DNA from 4 places in the Streptomyces sp. NPDC038280 genome. Region 2 is predicted to be linked to each of the others. Evidence: riboswitches for the same ligand, from Rfam matches in the RefSeq annotation. Region 2 holds a riboswitch; each other region holds the start of a gene.

Evidence for each region. Region 2 has a riboswitch for cobalamin ahead of ACZ7J0_RS10135 (energy-coupling factor ABC transporter permease). Riboswitches for the same ligand answer to the same signal wherever they lie in the genome.
Region 1: linked by a shared signal. The riboswitch ahead of ACZ7J0_RS19390 (ribonucleoside-diphosphate reductase subunit alpha) and the one ahead of ACZ7J0_RS10135 (energy-coupling factor ABC transporter permease) in region 2 are both predicted to bind cobalamin.
Region 3: linked by a shared signal. The riboswitch ahead of cobN (cobaltochelatase subunit CobN) and the one ahead of ACZ7J0_RS10135 (energy-coupling factor ABC transporter permease) in region 2 are both predicted to bind cobalamin.
Region 4: linked by a shared signal. The riboswitch ahead of ACZ7J0_RS18985 (cobalamin biosynthesis protein) and the one ahead of ACZ7J0_RS10135 (energy-coupling factor ABC transporter permease) in region 2 are both predicted to bind cobalamin.

Annotation. Positions count from the first base shown of each region.
Region 1 is NZ_JBVJYZ010000009.1:12,713-17,626, reverse strand. It holds gene ACZ7J0_RS19390 (ribonucleoside-diphosphate reductase subunit alpha) at 1-2,072, opposite strand, end outside; cobalamin riboswitch at 2,212-2,333, opposite strand; gene ACZ7J0_RS19385 (GNAT family N-acetyltransferase) at 2,397-2,900, opposite strand; gene mctP (monocarboxylate uptake permease MctP) at 2,985-4,619, opposite strand; gene ACZ7J0_RS19375 (DUF3311 domain-containing protein) at 4,616-4,861, opposite strand.
Region 2 is NZ_JBVJYZ010000003.1:400,373-405,286, reverse strand. It holds gene ACZ7J0_RS10155 (isoamylase early set domain-containing protein) at 1-102, opposite strand, end outside; gene dhaK (dihydroxyacetone kinase subunit DhaK) at 422-1,414, shown strand; gene dhaL (dihydroxyacetone kinase subunit DhaL) at 1,438-2,052, shown strand; gene ACZ7J0_RS10140 (PTS-dependent dihydroxyacetone kinase phosphotransferase subunit DhaM) at 2,049-2,450, shown strand; cobalamin riboswitch at 2,516-2,726, shown strand; gene ACZ7J0_RS10135 (energy-coupling factor ABC transporter permease) at 2,757-3,467, shown strand; gene ACZ7J0_RS10130 (energy-coupling factor ABC transporter substrate-binding protein) at 3,467-3,904, shown strand; gene cbiQ (cobalt ECF transporter T component CbiQ) at 3,911-4,660, shown strand; gene ACZ7J0_RS10120 (energy-coupling factor ABC transporter ATP-binding protein) at 4,669-4,914, shown strand, end outside.
Region 3 is NZ_JBVJYZ010000006.1:325,808-330,721, forward strand. It holds gene ACZ7J0_RS16390 (precorrin-2 C(20)-methyltransferase) at 1-142, opposite strand, end outside; gene ACZ7J0_RS16395 (precorrin-8X methylmutase) at 139-780, opposite strand; gene ACZ7J0_RS16400 (cobalamin biosynthesis protein CobG) at 777-2,309, opposite strand; cobalamin riboswitch at 2,350-2,483, shown strand; gene cobN (cobaltochelatase subunit CobN) at 2,521-4,914, shown strand, end outside.
Region 4 is NZ_JBVJYZ010000008.1:240,890-245,803, forward strand. It holds gene ACZ7J0_RS18975 (putative cobaltochelatase) at 1-34, opposite strand, end outside; gene ACZ7J0_RS18980 (cobyric acid synthase) at 186-1,676, opposite strand; gene ACZ7J0_RS18985 (cobalamin biosynthesis protein) at 1,688-2,650, opposite strand; cobalamin riboswitch at 2,686-2,823, opposite strand; gene ACZ7J0_RS18990 (hypothetical protein) at 2,961-3,182, opposite strand; gene ACZ7J0_RS18995 (inorganic phosphate transporter) at 3,201-4,457, opposite strand; gene ACZ7J0_RS19000 (class II aldolase/adducin family protein) at 4,726-4,914, shown strand, end outside.

The sequences.
Region 1 (4,914 bases), on a different contig from region 2:
TGCGGGATCTCCCACGCCGTGCGGTACAGCTCGCGGACGTCGGCCGGGATCCAGCTGAAGCCCTGGACCGATCCGCTCGCCTCGCGCAGCGCCTCCCGGGTCTGCGCGTCCCAGACGCCGAGCTTCTTCAGCTCGTCGACCAAGTAGCCGTTGACCTGGAGGAATTCGCCGCTCAAGGTCTCGCGCTTGAAGAGGTTGGAGACCTGCGGCTCGATGCACTCGTACACGCCCGCGATGGAGGCGATGGTCGCCGTCGGAGCGATGGCGAGCAGCAGCGAGTTGCGCATGCCGACCGAGGCGATCCGGGCGCGCAGGGCCGCCCAGCGCTCCGGCCAGTTCAGCTCCACGTCGTAGTGGTCGGGGTGCAGGACACCGCGCGCGGCGCGGGTCTTCTCCCAGGCGGGGAGCGGGCCGCTCCGCTCGGCGAGGTCGGTGGACGCCTCGTACGCCGCGAGCATGATCCGCTCGGCGATCCTCGTCGACAGGGCGCGGGCCTCGGCCGAGTCGAAGGGCAGCCGCAGCTTGAAGAAGACGTCCTGGAGGCCCATCGCTCCCAGGCCCACCGGACGCCAGCGGGCGTTGGAGCGGCCCGCCTGCTCGGTCGGGTAGAAGTTGATGTCGACGACCCGGTCGAGGAAGGTGACGGCCGTACGGACCGTCTGGTCGAGGCGCTCCCAGTCGATGTCGCCCGAGGCGAGCACGAACGCCCCGAGGTTGACCGAGCCGAGGTTGCAGACGGCCGTCTCGCCGTCGTCCGTCACCTCCAGGATCTCGGTGCACAGGTTCGATGAGTGGACCGTGTGGCCGGGCTCCGCCGTCTGGTTCGCGGTGCGGTTGGACGCGTCCTTGAAGGTCATCCAGCCGTTGCCGGTCTGGGCCAGGGTGCGCATCATACGGCCGTACAGGTCCCGGGCCGGCATGGTCTTGCGCGCCAGACCCCTGGCCTCGGCCGCGCGGTAGGCGGCGTCGAACGCGTCGCCCCAGAGGTCGACCAGCTCGGGCACGTCGGCCGGGGAGAACAGCGACCACTCGGCGTCGGCGTTCACCCGGCGCATGAACTCGTCGGGGATCCAGTGCGCGAGGTTGAGGTTGTGCGTACGGCGCTGGTCCTCACCGGTGTTGTCGCGGAGCTCCAGGAACTCCTCGATGTCGGCGTGCCAGGTCTCCAGGTAGACGGCGGCGGCGCCCTTGCGCCGGCCGCCCTGGTTCACGGCGGCGACGGAGGCGTCGAGGGTCTTGAGGAACGGCACGATGCCGTTGGAGTGCCCGTTCGTGCCGCGGATCAGCGAACCGCGGGCGCGGATGCGGGAGTACGAGAGCCCGATGCCGCCGGCGTGCTTGGAGAGGCGCGCCACCTGGTGGTAGCGGTCGTAGATCGAGTCGAGTTCGTCCTGCGGGGAGTCCAGCAGGTAGCAGGAGGACATCTGCGGGTGCCGGGTGCCCGAGTTGAAGAGCGTGGGGGAGGAGGGCAGATAGTCGAGCCGGCTCATCAGGCCGTACAGCGCGGCGACCTCGTCCAGCGCGCGGACGCTCTCGTCCTCGGCGAGCCCGGCGGCCACCCGGAGCATGAAGTGCTGCGGGGTCTCGACGACCTTGCGGGTGATCGGGTGCCGGAGCAGATAGCGCGAGTAGAGCGTCCGCAGACCGAAGTAGCCGAAGCGGTCGTCCGCGTCGGGATCGATGAGCGCGTCGAGCCGTGCCGTGTGGAGGCCGACGAACTCGGCCGTGCGGTCGGCGATCAGGCCTTCGCGGTGGCCGACGGCGACCGACGCGGAGAACGACACGGCGCCCTGGCCCGCGGCCTCGTCCGCGATCGTGCGGGTGAGCAGCCGGGCGGCGAGCCGTGAGTAGGCGGGGTCCTCGGAGATCAGCCCTGCGGCCGCCTCGGTGGCCAGCTCCCGCAGTTCCGCCGCGTCCGAACCGGCGTGCCGACCGCGCAGCGCGGCGGCCGCGACCCGTCCGGGGTCGGTGTCGGGCAGGTCGGCGGTGAGGTCGGTCAGGATCCGCAGAAGCACGGTCCCGGGTCCGTCGGTCTCGATCACCGATGCCGGATCGGCGGGCGCGATGGTCACGTGGGGGCTCTCCCTCGCTCGGCTCGGGGCCGGCGGGGGGAGGCGGCGGGGCGCACGGGCACACACCGGCGAGCGGTGGATGCGCGGCGTCCACCGGCCCACTCCACGAGGCCCGGACGTCTTGGCGCCAGGACCGGACGGACCAGGCGCACCATCGGCAGGTGTTCGGACTTGAGGGTGCACGGAGGCACCTGACACACCGTTGCGGGACAGTTCCGGATTCGCACCGGATTCCCCTGCGGCGACAGCGAGCATGAGCATACATGTGGGGGGCGATGGATGCGTCACCCCCCACATGTTGTGTCTTCGCGTGTGGAGGGCGGTTCAGAGCTCCAACGCGTAGGTGAGCAGCGGCGGGAGCTCGGGGACCGGCTTCCAGTCCCGGTCCGGGGTCCTGGTGAAGCCCAGCCGGTCGTAGATCCGGTGGGCGGAGGTCATGGAGGGGTGCGTGGACAGCACGAGCCGTACGCAGCCCTCCGTGGCCCGTGCCCGCTCCACGCAGGCCCGGACGAGCGCCTCCCCGATGCCCCGCCCCCGCGCGTCCGTCGCGACCGCGAGCATCCGGAACTCGGCCTCGCCGTCCCGGGCGAGATCGGCCCAGGGGCCGCCGGAGCCGACGAACGCCACGCCGCCGAGCAGTCGCCCGTCCGTGTCGACGGCGACGAGCACCTCGGCCTCGGCGTCCCGCCGGGCCACATCCCGCAGGACGTGCAGATAGCTGTCCTCCTCGCCGAGGTCGAGGAGGCCGTCGCCGAGGTAGACGCGGGCGGTGAGCGCGCCCAGTTCCTCGTACTCGGCGGGGGTGACGCGCCTGATGGTGAAGTCCATGGTGGGCAGTGTGCCCGGCGGACACGGCGAAGGGCCCGGAATTTCCCTCGCGGGAACTCCGGGCCCTTCGTACGGTCGTGCTGGTCAGTGCCCGCCCGGCGACCCCGCCGTGGCCGGCGGCAGCTCCACCTGCACGCCCGGGTCGCCCGCGTCCGCCGTGTAGTCCGACGGGGACGTCTCGTCGATGCCGTCGGGGGCCTTGACGGCCCGCAGGACGAAGGTCAGGACCACCGTCACCACCACGTTGAGGACGAACGCGGTGAGACCGATGTAGCCGATCTCGCCGATGCCCGGGATCTCCGCGGACGAGCCGCCGAAGTGCTTCTGCGTGGGGCTCGCGACGCCGTACGCGGCCGCCGTGCCGTAGACCATGCCCACGGCCCAGCCGGCGAGCAGCGCCCAGCGGTGGCACCAGCGGGTGAACAGGCCGCCCACCAGCGCCGGGAAGGTCTGCAGGATCCAGATGCCGCCCAGCAGCTGGAAGTTGATCGCGACGGTCTTGTCCATGGTGAGGACGAAGGCCAGCGCACCCACCTTCACCAGCAGCGACACCAGCTTGGACACCTTGGTCTCCTGCTCCGGAGTGGCGTCCGGCTTCAGGAAGTCCTTGTAGATGTTGCGGGTGAAGAGGTTCGCGGCGGCGATCGACATGATGGCCGCCGGGACCAGCGCGCCGATGCCGATGGCGGCGAAGGCGACACCCGCGAACCAGTCCGGGAACATGTTCTCGAACAGCTGGGGGATGGCCAGCTGGCCGTTCTTCACCTTCACGCCCGCGGCGATCGCCATGAAGCCGAGCAGCGCCAGCAGACCCAGCATCAGCGAATAGAGCGGCAGGATCGTGGTGTTGCGGCGGATCACGTCACGGCTGCGCGAGGAGAGCGTCGCGGTGATCGAGTGCGGATACATGAAGAGCGCGAGGGCCGAGCCGAGCGCGAGCGTCGCGTAGCCCCACTGGCCCATCTCCCCGGGCACGAGCGCGCCGCGCGGCTTGCCGGTCGCCGGGTTGATCTGCGCGTACGCCTCACCGGCCTTGGCGAAGATCTCGTCGAAGCCGCCGAGCTTGATCGGGATGTAGATGATCGCCACCGCGATGACGATGTAGATCAGCGTGTCCTTGACGAACGCGATGAGCGCCGGGGCCCGCAGACCCGAGGAGTAGGTGTACGCCGCGAGGACACCGAAGGCGATCAGCAGCGGCAGGTCCTTGATGAACCAGTGGGTGGTCTCGCCGCCGCCCACGCCCATCACGTCGAGCACGGCCTGGATGCCGACGAGCTGGAGCGCGATGTACGGCATGGTGGCGAGGATGCCGGTGACCGCGACCGCCAGGGAGAGGCCCTTTGAGCCGAAGCGGCCGCGGACGAAGTCGGAGGTGGTGACGTAGCCGTGCTTGTGCGACACCGACCAGAGCCGCGGCAGGAAGGTGAAGATCAGCGGGTAGACCAGGATCGTGTACGGCACGGCGAAGAAGCCCGCGGCGCCGGCCGCGTAGATCGCCGCCGGGACGGCCACGAAGGTGTACGCGGTGTAGAGGTCGCCGCCGAGCAGGAACCAGGTGACCCAGGTGCCGAACGAGCGGCCGCCCAGGCCCCATTCGTCGAGGCTGTTCTCGTTCTCCGCTCTGCGCCAGCGCGAGGCGAGGAACCCGAGGACCGTGACGGCCAGGAAGAAGAAGATGAAGACGGCGAGTGCGACGCCGTTCACGCCGTCCTTCACTTCGACGCACCTCCCTTGCGGGCGCGCTGGTCACGCTGCCACAGCTGATAAGCGGTCATGGTCAGCGCGGTGGAGATGAGGACCCAGAGCATCTGGTACCAGTAGAAGAACGGCATGCCGAGGAACGTCGGCTCCACCTTGGCGTAGGAGCTCACCCAGAGCATCGCCACGAACGGCACGACGAGGCAGAGCGCCACCACCACCCTCACGGGTGTGACGGCAGGTTGCTTTTCTTGTGACATACGGCGTTTCCGTCCCCTCACTGAACACCATGGCTCACCTGCGTAATGCGCAG
Region 2 (4,914 bases):
GTCGTTGAAATCGCCCACCACGCTGACGGGCCCGGGTGGGGTGTCGGCGGGGAGGACGAAGGTGATCTCGGCTCGGTCCTGGCACTGCTTGCGTTCGAGCATGGAAGTCTCCTGCCGGGCGGGCTACGGGGGATCTGGCCCATTCTCGTTCGGCTACCGGCCACCCGCACGTCGGGACGGAGCGGGATCCGACCCACCCGTGCGTGCGGACCGAGCAGGGTCGACGCCACCGCGCGGGCGGACCGAACAGGATCGGCACAACCCCGCGCCGCGCCGCGCCGCCGGCGGCCGCCCGCCGCCCCGCCCCCAGCCGGCTGCCGGCGGGCGCGGCCTCCGCCCCGTCGGCGCCGGCATCCTCACATTCCTCCGTCACGATCCGTATCGTGAACCGTGACCACGCCAGCCGGCCGAGGAGATGCCAGTGAGGATGCTGATCAACGTCCCGGAGACCGTCGTCGCCGACGCCCTGCGCGGAATGGCGGCCGCCCATCCCGAGCTCGTCGTCGACGTGGAGAACCGGGTCGTGCTGCGCCGGGACGCCCCGGTCGCCGGAAAGGTGGGTCTTGTGTCCGGGGGCGGGTCCGGGCACGAGCCCCTGCACGGCGGCTTCGTCGGGCCCGGCATGCTTGCCGCCGCCTGCCCAGGAGAGGTGTTCACCTCCCCCGTGCCGGACCAGATGGTGCGCGCGGCCGCGGCCGTCGACAGCGGGGCCGGAGTGCTCTTCGTCATCAAGAACTACACCGGTGACGTCCTCAACTTCGAGATGGCCGCCGAGCTCGCCGAGGACGAGGGCGTCCAGGTCGCCAAGGTGCTCGTGAACGACGACGTCGCGGTGACGGACAGCCTCTACACGGCAGGCCGTCGCGGCACGGGCGCCACGCTCTTCGTGGAGAAGATCGCGGGAGCGGCGGCCGAGGAGGGGCAGCCGCTGGAGCGGGTGGAGAGCGTCGCCCGTCAGGTGAACGAGAGTGCGCGGAGCTTCGGAGTGGCGCTGAGCGCCTGCACCACACCCGCGAAGGGCGGCCCCACCTTCGAGCTTCCGCCCGGCGAACTGGAGTTGGGCATCGGCATCCACGGCGAGCCCGGGCGTGAGCGGCGCGCCATGATGACCTCGCGGGAGATCGCTGACTTCGCCGTCCACGCCGTACTGGAGGACCTGCGCCCCGACGGACCCGTCCTGGCCCTGGTCAACGGCATGGGCGCCACACCGCTGCTGGAGCTGTACGGCTTCAACGCGGAGGTGCAGCGCGTCCTGCGCGAGCGGGGCGTCCCGGTGGCCCGCACCCTCGTCGGCAACTACGTGACCTCGCTCGACATGGCCGGCTGTTCGGTCACCCTGTGCCAGGTGGACGACCAACTGCTGCGGCTCTGGGATGCTCCGGTGGAGACCCCCGCCCTGCGCTGGGGCCGGTGAGAAGGGACATGACCGCGGCGACCGTGCTCGACGCCGACTTCTTCCGCCACTGGCTCTCCACCGCCGCGGCCGCCGTGGACCGCGAGGCCGACCGCCTCACCGAGCTGGACTCGGCCATCGGCGACGCCGACCACGGGACCAACCTCCGGCGCGGATTCACCGCCGTCGTCGCCGCCTTGGAGAAGGAGAGCCCCGACACGCCCGGAGCCGTGCTGACGGCGGCGGGACGACAGCTGATCTCGACCGTCGGCGGCGCGTCCGGTCCGCTGTACGGGACGCTGCTGCGACGCATGGGCAAGGCGCTCGGCGACGCCCCCGAGGTGACCCGCGCTCAACTGGCCGACGCGCTGCGGGCCGGGGTCGCTGCCGTGGCGCAGCTCGGCGGGGCGGCGGTCGGGGACAAGACCATGCTGGACGCCCTGGAACCGGCCGCGGAGAGGCTCGCCGAGTCGTTCGCCGCGGCGAGGGAAGCCGCCCGGGAAGGCGCGGTGGCGACCGTACCCCTCCAGGCCCGCAAGGGCAGGGCCAGTTACCTCGGTCCGCGCAGCATCGGCCACCAGGATCCGGGAGCCACCTCCTCCGCGCTGCTGATCGCGGCGCTCGCCGACACCGCGCAGGACCAGGGGGTGTCCGCGTGAGCGACCAGGTGGGCATCGTCCTCGTCTCGCACAGCGCCGCCGTCGCCACCTCGGTCGCCTCGCTGGCCCAGGGGCTCGCGGGCGGGGCAACGGCCCCGATCGCGCCGGCCGGCGGCACGCCCGACGGCGGCCTGGGCACCAGCTCCGAACTCATCGCGGCCGCCGCCGCCTCGGTCGACCGGGGCGCGGGCGTGGCGGTCCTGGTCGATCTGGGCAGCGCCGTCCTGACCGTGAAGGCGCTGCTGGCCGAGGGCGACGAACTCCCCGGGCAGACCCGGCTCGTCGACGCGCCGTTCCTCGAAGGCGCGGTGGCGGCCCTGGTGACGGCGTCGGCGGGCGGGGACCTGGACGCGGTCGAGGCGGCGGCGTCGGAGGCGTACGGCTACCGCAAACAGTGACACCGGTGAAGGGTCGCGCCGGATGGTGCGACCGTGCGCGGGTTGTGATGTACCTGGTCAAAGCACTAATGTCACACCGCCTTGGTGTACGGGAAACCGGTGCGGTACCGGTGCGGCCCTCGCCACTGTGATCGGGAAGTCCGGCTCCATCCACTCGGGGAACGCCCCCGGGGGAAGCCACTGGAACGCCGCGGAACACCGCGGTCTCCGGGAAGGCGGAGCGCCCGGACGGCATCACCCGTAAGCCAGGAGACCGGCCGAGGTGCGCTGTCCATCCACGAGGTGCTGGAGAGGGTCTTCCCAACCATGCATATAGCCGAGGGGTATCTGCCCCCGTTGCACGCGGCCGCCTGGGGCGTCGCTTCCGCCCCCTTCGTCGTTCACGGCGTACGGGCCCTGACCAAGGAGGTCAAGGCCAATCCGGAGTCCACTCTGCTGCTCGGCGCGTCCGGCGCGTTCACGTTCGTCCTGTCCGCGCTCAAGCTTCCCTCGGTGACGGGGAGTTGCTCCCACCCGACCGGGACGGGGCTGGGGGCGATGCTTTTCCGGCCCCCGATCGTGGCGGTCCTGGGCACGATCACCCTGCTCTTCCAGGCGCTGTTGCTCGCGCACGGCGGACTGACCACTCTGGGCGCCAACGCCTTCTCCATGGCGATCGTCGGGCCGTGGGCGGGGTACGGCGTGTACTGGCTCCTGCGGCGGTTCGACGTGCCCCTGATGGTCAGCGTGTTCTTCGGCGCGTTCGTCGCCGACCTGTCGACGTACTGCGTCACCAGTGTCCAGCTCGCGCTGGCGTTCCCCGACCCGAGCAGCGGATTCGTCGGCGCACTGGGGAAGTTCGGGGGCATCTTCGCCGTCACCCAGATCCCGCTGGCCGTCAGCGAGGGGCTGCTCACCGTGCTGGTGATGCGGCTGCTCATCCAGTCGAGCAAGGGTGAACTGACCCGGCTCGGTGTGCTGCTCCAGGGCGGCCGCGCCCGGCGCGAGAACGAGGAAAAGGCGGAGGCGGCGCTCTGATGTCCCGTAACGCGAAGATCAACGCCCTGCTCCTCGTCGTCGTCGCGGCGCTCGCGGTGCTGCCGCTGGTCCTGGGCCTGGGCGACCACAAGGAGGAGCCGTTCACGGGGGCGGACGGTGAGGCCGAAGCGGCCATCACCGAGATGGAGCCGGACTACGAACCCTGGTTCAGCCCGCTGTACGAGCCCCCGTCGGGCGAGATCGAGTCGGCACTGTTCTCGCTCCAGGCGGCCCTGGGCGCCGGAGTCCTCGCGTACTACTTCGGACTCCGCAGGGGGCGCAGGCAGGGCGAGGAGCGCGCGGCCGACCGGGCCGCCAACAGGGCCGGCGAGGCGAAGACACCGGCAGACGACGGCCCGGCCCTCGACGTCCCCGCCCTCGAGGACAGCGGCAGCGCCCGCGCGGACGCGTCCGCCGCCGGCGATCCGCTCGCCTGACCGCCGGTGCTGCCGATCGACGCCGCGGCCCACAGCAGCCGCTGGCGCCGCCGTCATCCGTGCGAGAAGGCCGTTCTGGGCTTCGGGCTGACGCTGTGCGCGGTGTGCCTGCCGCCCTGGCCGGGTGCGGTGCTGGTCGCCGCCGCCACGCTCACCGTGCTTCTCGGGCCCGCCGGGGTCGCGCCGCGCCAGTTGTGGCGGGCGTTCCGCATCCCCCTGGGATTCTGCGTTACGGGAGCGGTACCGCTGCTGTTCCAGGTCGGCGGGGAAGGCGGGTTCGTCACGGTCGCGCCCGGCGGACCGGTGCACGCGGCGGAACTGCTGCTGCGTACGTCGGCGGCCTCGCTCGGGGTGCTGCTGTTCGCCTTCACGACTCCGGTCTCCGATGTCCTGCCCCGGCTGGTGCGGGCGGGTGTCCCCGCGCCGGTCGTGGACGTGGCCTTGGTGATGTACCGGATCAGTTTCCTCCTGCTGGACGCGATGTCCCGGATCCGGCAGGCGCAGGCGGCTCGGCTGGGCCTGACCACCCGGTCGGCCACCTGGCGTTCGCTGGCCGGGCTGGGGGCGACGGCGTTCGTCCGCGCCTTCGACCGTGCCCAGCGGCTGCAGACGGGTCTGGCCGGACGCGGCTACGACGGGACGCTGCGGGTGCTGGTGCCGCGGGCCGTCGTGTCCCGTCGTTTCCTCGCCGCGACGGGGGCGCTGCTCGCGGGCCTCGTCACCCTCACTCTCGTACTCGAAAGGTCCCTGCCATGAGCGCGTCGATGAGCCCGGCCCCAACGGCGGGAGGCGCGGAGTCCGCCGCACGGGCCGCCGTGGCCCCCGTCGTGGAACTGGTCCGGGCGGGCTTCGCCTACGAGGACGGGCCGCCCGTCCTCGCGTCCATCGACTTCGCCGTCCCCGAGGGGCGGGCGATGGCGCTGCTCGGCCGCAACGGCAGCGGCAAGACCACGCTGCTGCGGCTGCTGAGCGGAGGGCTGAAGTGCGGCAGCGGTCGGCTGCGGCTGCGC
Region 3 (4,914 bases), on a different contig from region 2:
TCGACCGGCCGTGGCGCGCGGAGTGGTACGCCACCACGTCCGCCTCGGCGATGACCTGGACGGCCCGTACGGTCATCAGGTTCGGATCGCCGGGGCCGAGGCCCACTCCGTACAGCTTCCCGAGCAAGGGCTGCCCGCTCATTCCACCTCACTCGCAATCGCGTTGATCGCGGCCGCGGCCATCGCGCTGCCGCCCCGCCGTCCCCGGACGACCAGGTGGTCGACGCCCGACACATGTGCGGCGAGCGCGTCCTTGGACTCGGCGGCGCCGATGAAGCCGACCGGTATGCCGATGACGGCGGCCGGGCGCGGCGCGCCCTGCTCGATCATCTCCAGCAGGCGGAAGAGGGCGGTGGGCGCGTTGCCGATGGCGACGACGGACCCTTCGAGGCGGTCGCGCCACAGTTCGAGCGCGGCCGCGCTGCGGGTGGTGCCCAGGTCGGCGGCGAGCGCCGGGACGGACGGGTCGGAGAGCGTGCAGACGACGTCGTTGCCGGCGGGCAGCCGCTTGCGGGTCACGCCGCTCGCGACCATCTGCGCGTCGCACAGGATGGGCGCCCCGGCGCGCAGCGCCTCGCGGGCGCGGGCCACCACCTGGGGCGTGTAGGCGAGATCGCGGACGAGGTCGACCATCCCGCAGGCGTGGATCATCCGTACGGTGACCTGGCTGACGTCGGCGGGCAGGCCCGCGAGATCCGCCTCGGCGCGGATGGTGGCAAAGGACTGGCGGTAGATCTCCGCGCCGTCCTTCTCGTAGTCGAACACTCTGCTCTCGCTCATCTCGTGGTGCCGGGAGGGGTACGGGGACGGGTACGGGCCGCCGAGACCGCGGCGGCCAGTGAGGTACGGGGGGTGGGGACGCCGTTCACGTCGTACTGGCCGTCGGCCGTCGCGACCACGTCCACCCACGCGCCGTGCGGATGGCCGCAGCGCCGCTCGCAGCCGGAGAAGTGGACGGGCAGCCCGCCGGGGCCGGCGGTGAGGCCGAGGGTGGGGTCGGGAGTGGCGTCCGCGCGGACGTCGGAGAGGGACTTGGCGCAGCCCGGGCGCCCGGTGCAGGCGCCGACGCCGGCCCAGGGCGAGTCGGGGGTGGTGATCAGGCCCTCGGCCGCGAGCTCCCGCAGCCGCGCCCCGGCGGCGGCGCGGTCCGCGAAGCCGGTGACGACCGCGCCGCGCCACGGGGTGAGCCGTACCTCACCGGTGTCCACGGCGGGCAGCAGGGCGCGCAGTTGGGCGACGGAGAGGCGGCCGAGCGGCGCGAGCACCGACAGCGCGGTGTCGCCGAGGAGGCCGGGGGCGGGGGGCGGGCCGGTGGGCAGGGGCGCGGGGGGTACGGGCTCCGCCGCGATCCCCGCCCGCTCCGCGTGTGCCGCCACGTCCGGTTCCTGCCCGGCGGGCAGCTCGCGCACGCGCCAGGCGCCGTTTCCGGCCGTGCGGGCGGCCGCGAGGAAGGCCTCCGCCGCGACGAGGGCGGCCCGGGATGCGTCGACGGCGGCGACACGGAAGGCACGGGCGCCGACGCGCAGGGTCACCCGCGCCGTCCCGGCCGTGGCCTGCGGCTCACCCGCGAGCGCAGCTGCCGCATCCACGGACCCTCGTGGCGCGTCCGCGAGCTCCGGGTGCGCGTCCGCCATCACCCGCGCCGCACCCGGGGACTCCGGCACCGCACCCGCGAGCGCCGCTGCCGCATCCACCATCACCGGCGCCGCGCTCGCGGACCCCCGCACCGCACCCGCGGGGTCCGGTGGCACGTCCGCGATCCCCCGCGCCGCGTCCGCCGGCTCTGCGATCAAGGTCACATCGCCGCCCAGCCCCGCCACATCACCCCGCCCGTCGTCGAGGACGAAGAGAAAACGACCGGAAAGCGCCGCCGCCCCGTCCGTCGCGCACAGCAGCGCGTCGAGCTCCCGCGCCCACAACTGCACGTCGCCGGAGCCCAGTCCGTCGAGACCGGCCGCTGGGGAAGCCACCACGTTCCGGACACGCTCGTGCGTCTCGGAGGGCAGCAGACCGGACTCCGCGAGGAGCTCCGCGAGATCCGCCCCACAGCCCTCGCTCAGGCCCCGCAGCTCGGCGTTGCCGCGCGAGGTGATGCTGAGATGCCCGTCACCCAGTGTCTCCGCCGCGTCGGCCAGCGCGAGCACCTGATGGTACGTCAATCTGCCTGCGGGCAGGCGAAGTCGGGCGAGGCGCCCGTCGTCGGCCGGGTGCAGCCGGAGCGCCCCGGGGCAGGCGTCGCCACGGTCCCGTATGAGAGGTTCGCCCCTGTTGGGCGTTGTGGGTGGGGTGGGCGGCATGGCGGCGAGCATACCCACGTGCTCGCGGGCGCCCCCCTGCCCGGTACGGGCAGCCTCTACTATGCAGAACGGCACAGGGTCCACGACCCTAGGGAGGAAGCCCGGTGAGATTCCGGCGCGGTCCCGCCACTGTGAGCCGGCCGAGAGGTCCGGTGAGTCAGGAACTCCCGCCGTCCATACGACCACCCGGGGCGCGGACAACCCCGAGGAAGGGCCTGCGCACGTGATCCTGCTGCTGTCGCACTCCGACACCGACCTGCTCAGCGCCCGCGCGGCCGGCGGTCCGGTCGCCTACCGGTTCGCGAACCCGTCCCGGCTGACGACCGGTGACCTGCCCGCCCTCCTGGAGGACGCCGACCTGGTCGTCGTACGCCTCCTCGGCGGCGTACGCGCCTGGGAGGAGGGACTGGACGTCCTTCGCGCCGCCCAGAAGCCGCTGGTCGTCCTCACCGGCGAACAGGCTCCCGACGCACAGCTGATGGAGGCCTCCACCGTCCCCATCGGCGTCGCGACCGAAGCGCACGCCTACCTCGCGCACGGCGGTCCGGACAATCTGGAGCAGCTCGCCCGCTTCCTGTCCGACACGGTCCTGCTCACCGGCCACGGCTTCGAGCCGCCCGCCGCCGCGCCGACGTGGGGCCCGCTGGAGCGAACTCCCGGACGCACCGACGGCCCGACCGTCGCCGTGCTCTACTACCGCGCCCACCACATGAGCGGCAACACCGCCTTCGTCGCCGAGCTCTGCGCCGCCATCGAGGACAAGGGCGCCCAGGCGCTGCCGCTGTACGTGGCGTCCCTGCGGGCCCCCGAGCCCGAGCTGCTCCAGCGCCTCGGCTCCGTCGACGCGATCGTCACCACCGTGCTCGCGGCCGGCGGCACCAAGCCCGCCGAGGCGCAGGCCGGCGGCGACGAGGAGGCCTGGGACGCGGGCGCGCTCGCCGCCCTCGACGTACCGATCCTGCAGGCGCTGTGCCTGACCGGCCCGCGCAGCGCCTGGGAGGAGAACGACGAGGGCCTCTCGCCGCTCGACGCCGCCAGCCAGGTCGCGGTGCCCGAGTTCGACGGCCGCCTCATCACCGTCCCGTTCTCCTTCAAGGAGATCGACGAGGACGGCCTGCCCGCGTACGTCGCCGACGCCGAGCGAGCCGCCCGGGTCGCCGGGATCGCCGTCCGCCACGCTCGTCTGCGGCACATCCCGAACACCGAGAAGCGCCTCGCGCTGGTCCTCTCCGCCTACCCGACCAAGCACTCCCGCATCGGCAACGCGGTCGGCCTCGACACCCCCGCCTCCGCCGTCGCCCTGCTGCGCCGCCTCCAGACCGAGGGGTACGACTTCGGCCAGGAGGAGGTGCCCGGTCTCGTCTCCGGCGACGGCGACGAGCTGATCTACGCGCTGATCGAGGCGGGCGGTCACGACCAGGACTGGCTCACCGAGGAGCAGCTCGCCCGCAACCCGGTCCGTATCCCGGCCGCCGACTACAAGCGCTGGTACGCGACCCTGCCGGCCGAACTCCGGGAGTCGGTCGAGCGGCACTGGGGCCCGCCGCCCGGCGAGATGTTCCTGGACCGCTCCCGCAACCCGGAGGGCGACATCGTCCTCGCCGCGCTGCGGCGCGGCAATCTGCTGGTCCTCATCCAGCCGCCGCGCGGCTTCGGCGAGAACCCGATCGCGATCTACCACGACCCCGATCTGCCGCCCTCGCACCACTACTTGGCGGCCTACCGCTGGATCGCCGCCTCGGCGGACGACGGCGGTTTCGGCGCCGACGCCATGGTCCACCTGGGCAAGCACGGCAACCTGGAGTGGCTGCCCGGCAAGAACGCGGGCCTGTCCGCCGCGTGCGGCCCCGACGCCGCCCTCGGCGACCTGCCGCTGGTCTATCCCTTCCTCGTCAACGACCCGGGCGAGGGCACGCAGGCCAAACGGCGCGTCCACGCGACCCTCGTCGACCATCTCGTACCGCCGATGGCGCGGGCCGAGTCCTACGGTGACATCGCCCGCCTGGAGCAGCTGCTCGACGAGTACGCGGCGATCTCCTCGATGGACCCGGTGAAGCTCCCGGCGATCCGCGCGCAGATCTGGACGCTGATCCAGGCAGCCAAGCTCGACCACGACCTCGGGCTCGAAGACCGCCCCGACGACGACGGGTTCGACGACTTCCTGCTCCACGTCGACGGCTGGCTGTGCGAGGTCAAGGACGCGCAGATCCGCGACGGACTGCATGTGCTCGGTGGCGCCCCGACCGGCCCCGAGCGGGTCAACCTGGTGCTCTCCATCCTCCGTGCCCGCCAGATCTGGGGCGGAACACAGGCGCTTCTCGGCCTGCGCGAGGCGCTGGGCCTGGACGAGTCGGCCGCGACCCGCACCGCCGCCGACGAGACGGAGGCCGCCGCCCGCGCGCTCGTCCAGGCGATGGAGGACGCCGACTGGAACCCCGGCTCCGTCGCGGCCGTGGCCGCCGGTCACCCGCCAGCGGTCGTCGACATCCTCGACTTCGCCGCCCGCCAGGTCGTGCCGCGCCTCGCCGCGACGACCGATGAACTCGACCACGCCGTCCACGCGCTGAACGGCGGCTTCGTCCCGGCGGGGCCGTCCGGCTCGCCGCTGCGCGGCCTG
Region 4 (4,914 bases), on a different contig from region 2:
CGACGACGGCGGTGAACGGATACCGGGTGCTCATCGGGTGATCGCTCCTTCAAGTCGCGGTCGTTCAGGTCGCTGTCGTTCGGGTCGCTGTCGTTCAGGGCGCGGGTGTGCGGGACGCCCTCGTCCGGGTCGCTCCGGTGCGGGACACTGTCGCGCGGCCCGTGCGCGGGTGCCGCCCGCCGGGCTCACGGGGCACCCGGCGGGACGAACGGCAGTCCCGCGGGCGGACCCTGTTCGATGAGCCGCATCAGCGCGTCGGTGTCGGCGTGCTCCTCGATCAGATCGCCGAGCCGGTCCAGCTGCTCCTCGCGCAGTGCGCCGAAGCTGGTGTCGGGCGACGGGACGAAGCGGCGGCCCGCCGCGGCCGCGACCCGCCGCAGGAACGCCCGCCGGAACCCGTCGCTCTCCAGCGACCCGTGCCAGTGCGTCCCCCACACCGAGCCGACCCGGCAGCCGTCCAGGAACGGCTCCCCGCCCCGTACGTCGGCGACGCCGTGGTGGATCTCGTACCCCTCGACCCGCTCCCCGAGGGCCTCGCCCACGGGCCGCGCGAGGGTCTTCTCGGGCGCGAACCGCACCCGTACCGGCAGCAGCCCGAGCCCCTCGACCGCCCCGGCCTTCGACTCGACGTCGTCCTCGATGTGCTCGGACAGCGCCTGGAACCCGCCGCAGATGCCGAGGACCGGCCGGCCATCCGCCGCGCGCCGCGCCAGGGCGTCCGCGAGCCCGCGCTCGCGCAGCCACGCCAGGGCCTTCACGGTGCCCCGGGTGCCGGGGACGACCACGAGGTCCGCGTCGACGAGCTCCTCGGGCCGGTCCACGAACCGCACCACCACGCCGGGTTCGGCGGCGAGCGCGTCCACGTCCGTGAAGTTGGACATCAGGGGCACGGCACAGACCGCCACCCGCAGCACGTCCTCACCGACCGGCGGCGCGACGACGGACTCCCGTACGGCGCCCCGCAGGGACACCCGCAGCCCGTCCTCCTCGTCGATGCCGAGCCCGTGCGCGTAGGGCAGCACACCGAACGTCCGCCGTCCGGTGAGCCCGTGGAGCATCTCCAGGCCCGGCTCCAGCAGCGTCACGTCGCCGCGGAACTTGTTGACGAGATAGCCCGCGATCAGTTCCTGGTCCTCGGGCGCGAGCAGCGCCGTCGTCCCGAAGAACTGCGCGAAGACCCCGCCCCGGTCGATGTCCCCGACCACGACGACGGGAAAGCGGGCGGCCCGCGCGATCCCCATGTTCACGATGTCCGTACGCCGCAGATTGATCTCCGCCGGACTGCCGGCCCCCTCGCAGATCACGGCGTCATACGTGCCCCGCAGCTCCTCCAGGCACGCCACCACGGGCTCGAAGAGCTGCCGCTGTCTTCCCCCGTGGTAGCCGCGAGCGCTCAACTCGCCCACCGGCTTGCCCATGAGGACGACCTGGCTGGAGCGGTCGCTGCCCGGCTTGAGCAGTACCGGGTTCATCAGCGCGGTCGGCTCCACCCGGGCGGCCTGCGCCTGCATGGCCTGGGCGCGCCCGATCTCGGCGCCCCCGCGGGTCACGAAGGAGTTGAGGGACATGTTCTGCCCCTTGAAGGGGGCGACCTTCACGCCCTTGCGGACCAGCCAGCGGCAGATACCCGCCGTGACGACACTCTTGCCCGCGTCGGAGGTGGTCCCCGCCACCATCAGTCCGCCACTCACGCACGCCTCCCCTTGATGGACCCGGCGGCCAGCCGTCCGGCCACACACACCGCGAGGGTCAGCGCGCTCACCCGGCGCGACAGCCGCACCGCGCGTTCGATGTCCGCGACCCCGACGTCGCGGCCCCCGCCGTTCAGTACGGGCCGGTGCTCGACCCGTCCGCCGTACGAGAGGGTGCCGCCGAGCCGTACGCCCAGAGCGCCCGCGAAGGACGCCTCCACCGGCCCCGCGTTGGGGCTCGGGTGCTTGGCCGCGTCGGCCCGCCAGGCGCGCCGCGCGCCGCGCGGGTTCCCGCCCGCGAGCGTCGCCAGGGCGGCGGTCAGCCGGGCCCCGGGCCAGCCGGCCACGTCGTCGAGGCGGGCCGACGCCCAGCCGAACCGGCGGTAGCGGGGGGACTTGTGCCCCACCATCGCGTCCAGGGTGTTCACGGCACGGAAGCCCACCAGGCCCGGCACGCCCCCGAGCGCGCCCCACACCAGCGCCCCCACCACGGCGTCGGACGTGTTCTCGGCGACGGACTCCACGACCGCGCGGGCGATCCCCGGGCCGTCCAGTGTCTGCGGGTCGCGGCCACACAGATGAGGCAGGCGCTCGCGGGCCACGTCGATGTCCCCGGCGGCCAGAGCCCCGCCGATGGCGCGTGCCTCACGCCCCAGGGACGTACCGCCGACGACGGACCAGACGGACGCGGCGGTCAGGGCGACGGAGGCGGCGCGACGGCCGCGGACGGCGCGGGTGGCGAGGGCGGCGGCCGCCACGGCGCCTCCGGCGCACACGGCGGTGTGCGCGGCGCCCCAGCCCCGATGGTCGCGCCACAACACGCCCTCGACGGCGCCGGCTGCCCTGCCGAACGCGGCGACGGGGTGCCCGCGGCGGGGATCGCCGAGAACCAGATCGGCCACCAGACCGGCGGTGGCGCCGTACGCGAAGACAGCTGTGGCTGTATTACGGCCAGGCATGGCGCAATGTCCTCACTCAGGGTCCGCGCCCTGGCTCGACGTGACCGGCGGTGAGAGTTCCTGACTCCCGAGCTCGCGCTCGGTCACAGTGGCGGGACCGCGCCGGATTCGCACCGGACTTCCTCTACTGCCGCCGTAAACGGCCTCGGCAGTCCACCACGCTGCCCGAACGCCCGTCAACTCACCGTTGACCTGCGGCAGCACACTGTGCGCAGGCCCACAGCCCCCTGGAGCGGGCCCCGGAAAAAACGACGGCCGGGAGGCCCTCACCCGAAGGTGGGAGCCGCCCGGCCGCGAGCCGTGCGGAAGGTCAGACGACGATCAGATAGATGCCGTACGCCACGGCCGCCGCGCACAGGGCGAAGCAGGCGTAGGCGCCGGTGCGGGCCATGGTGGCCGACCCACCCTGAGCGGCGGCGGACTCCTGCTTGGAGAGGCCGACGATGCCGAGGGTGAAGAGGCCCACCAGGGCGACGGTGGCCACGAGGCTGACACCGAAGACGGTGCCGAGAGCTGCCCAGTCGATCTTCATGCTGAGGTCCTTGGTTCCTTACACCGTGGCCGGACGCGCCGGGTCGGCGGCGGCCGGGGGCGGGGTCGGGATGGTCGTCTTCAGGTCGGTGCCCGCCAGGGTGGCGGCGACGCCGGCCGGCGGCGGGGAGACGGCCGCGATGGCGGTGGTCACGACGCCCGCGGGCTCCGCGATCTCGTCGTCGGTGACGTTGTGGTGGTCGATCGGCTTGCGGCGCGACAGCGTCCAGATGACACCGGAACCGGCGATCAACAGGGCGGCGGTGGCGGCGACGCCCCAGGAGCCCTGACCGGTCAGGAACTCGGCGGTGGCGGCCACCAGACCGGCGGCCGGCAGGGTCAGACCCCAGGCGACGAACATCCGGGTCGCGGTCGACCAGCGGACCACGCCGCCCTTGCGACCGAGGCCCGCGCCCATCACGGCGCCGGAGCAGGACTGGGTGGTGGAGAGCGAGAAGCCCAGGTGCGAGGAGGCCAGGATGACCGTGGCGGCGCTGGTCTGGGCGGCGAAGCCCTGCGGCGGCCGGAGGTCGGTGAGGCCCTTGCCCATGGTGCGGATGATGCGCCAGCCACCGAGGTACGTGCCCATCGCGATCGCCAGACCGGCGGCGACGATGACCCACATCGGAGGGTTGGAGCCGGGGGCGAGGACGCCGCCGGTCACCAGGGCCAGGGTGATGACACCCATGGTCTTCTGGGCGTCGTTGGTGCCGTGCGCCAGGGAGACGAGACCGGCGGAGGCGATCTGGCCGGCCCGGTAGCCCTTGGCGGTGGACTTCTCGTCCGTACGGCTGCCGATCCTGTACGTCAGCCTGGTGGCGAGCATCGCGGCGAGACCGGCGACGATCGGCGCGGCGACGGCGGGGAGCAGAACCTTGGTGACCACGACGCTGCCGTTGACCGACGACCAGCCGGCCGACATCACCGCGGCGCCGATGAGGCCGCCGAAGAGCGCGTGGGACGAGCTGGACGGCAGGCCGAGCAGCCAGGTCAGCAGGTTCCAGAGGATGGCGCCGACGAGCGCCGCGAAGATCACTTCTGTCTTGATGCCGGACTCGTTGATGATCCCGCCGGAGATCGTCTTGGCGACCTCCACGGACAGGAACGCGCCGACGAGGTTGAGCACGGCGGACATGGCCACCGCCGTCTTGGGCTTGAGGGCACCGGTCGAGATGGTCGTCGCCATCGCGTTGGCGGTGTCGTGGAAACCGTTCGTGAAATCGAACACGAGAGCTGTCACGACCACAATCGCGAGCAGCAGCGTGATGTGTTCCATTTACCCAGGCAATCGTTCGACGTCAGTGGCTCGATGAACGTAGGCAACCTGAGTGAACGGAAGATGAACTGGGAGGGGCATGGTGGTGACCCCATAGGGGGTCTCTCGCTCCGCTTGTCGAAGTGACCGGCGGTAGGTCCCGTGGATACGGGACAGTACGAGGCATTGCCTCCTCTTCGCTCACTCTTCGGACGGTCTGCCCGACGCATCAGAAGAGATCCTGATCACGTGGCGGCCGTCTTCGCCACCCGGCTGGCACGATCGCCGTATGGAACGTGAGATCGAGCGGGCGTGGCGCGACCTGGTGGACACGGCCCGCAGAACGGTGGCGGACGGCCTGGTCGTCGGTACCTCGGGCAATGTCTCCGTACGGGTGGGGGACCGCGTCCTCGTCACCCCCAGCGGGGTCCCCTACGACCGGCTGACCCGCGAGGACGCCGTCGCCGTCGATCTCGAC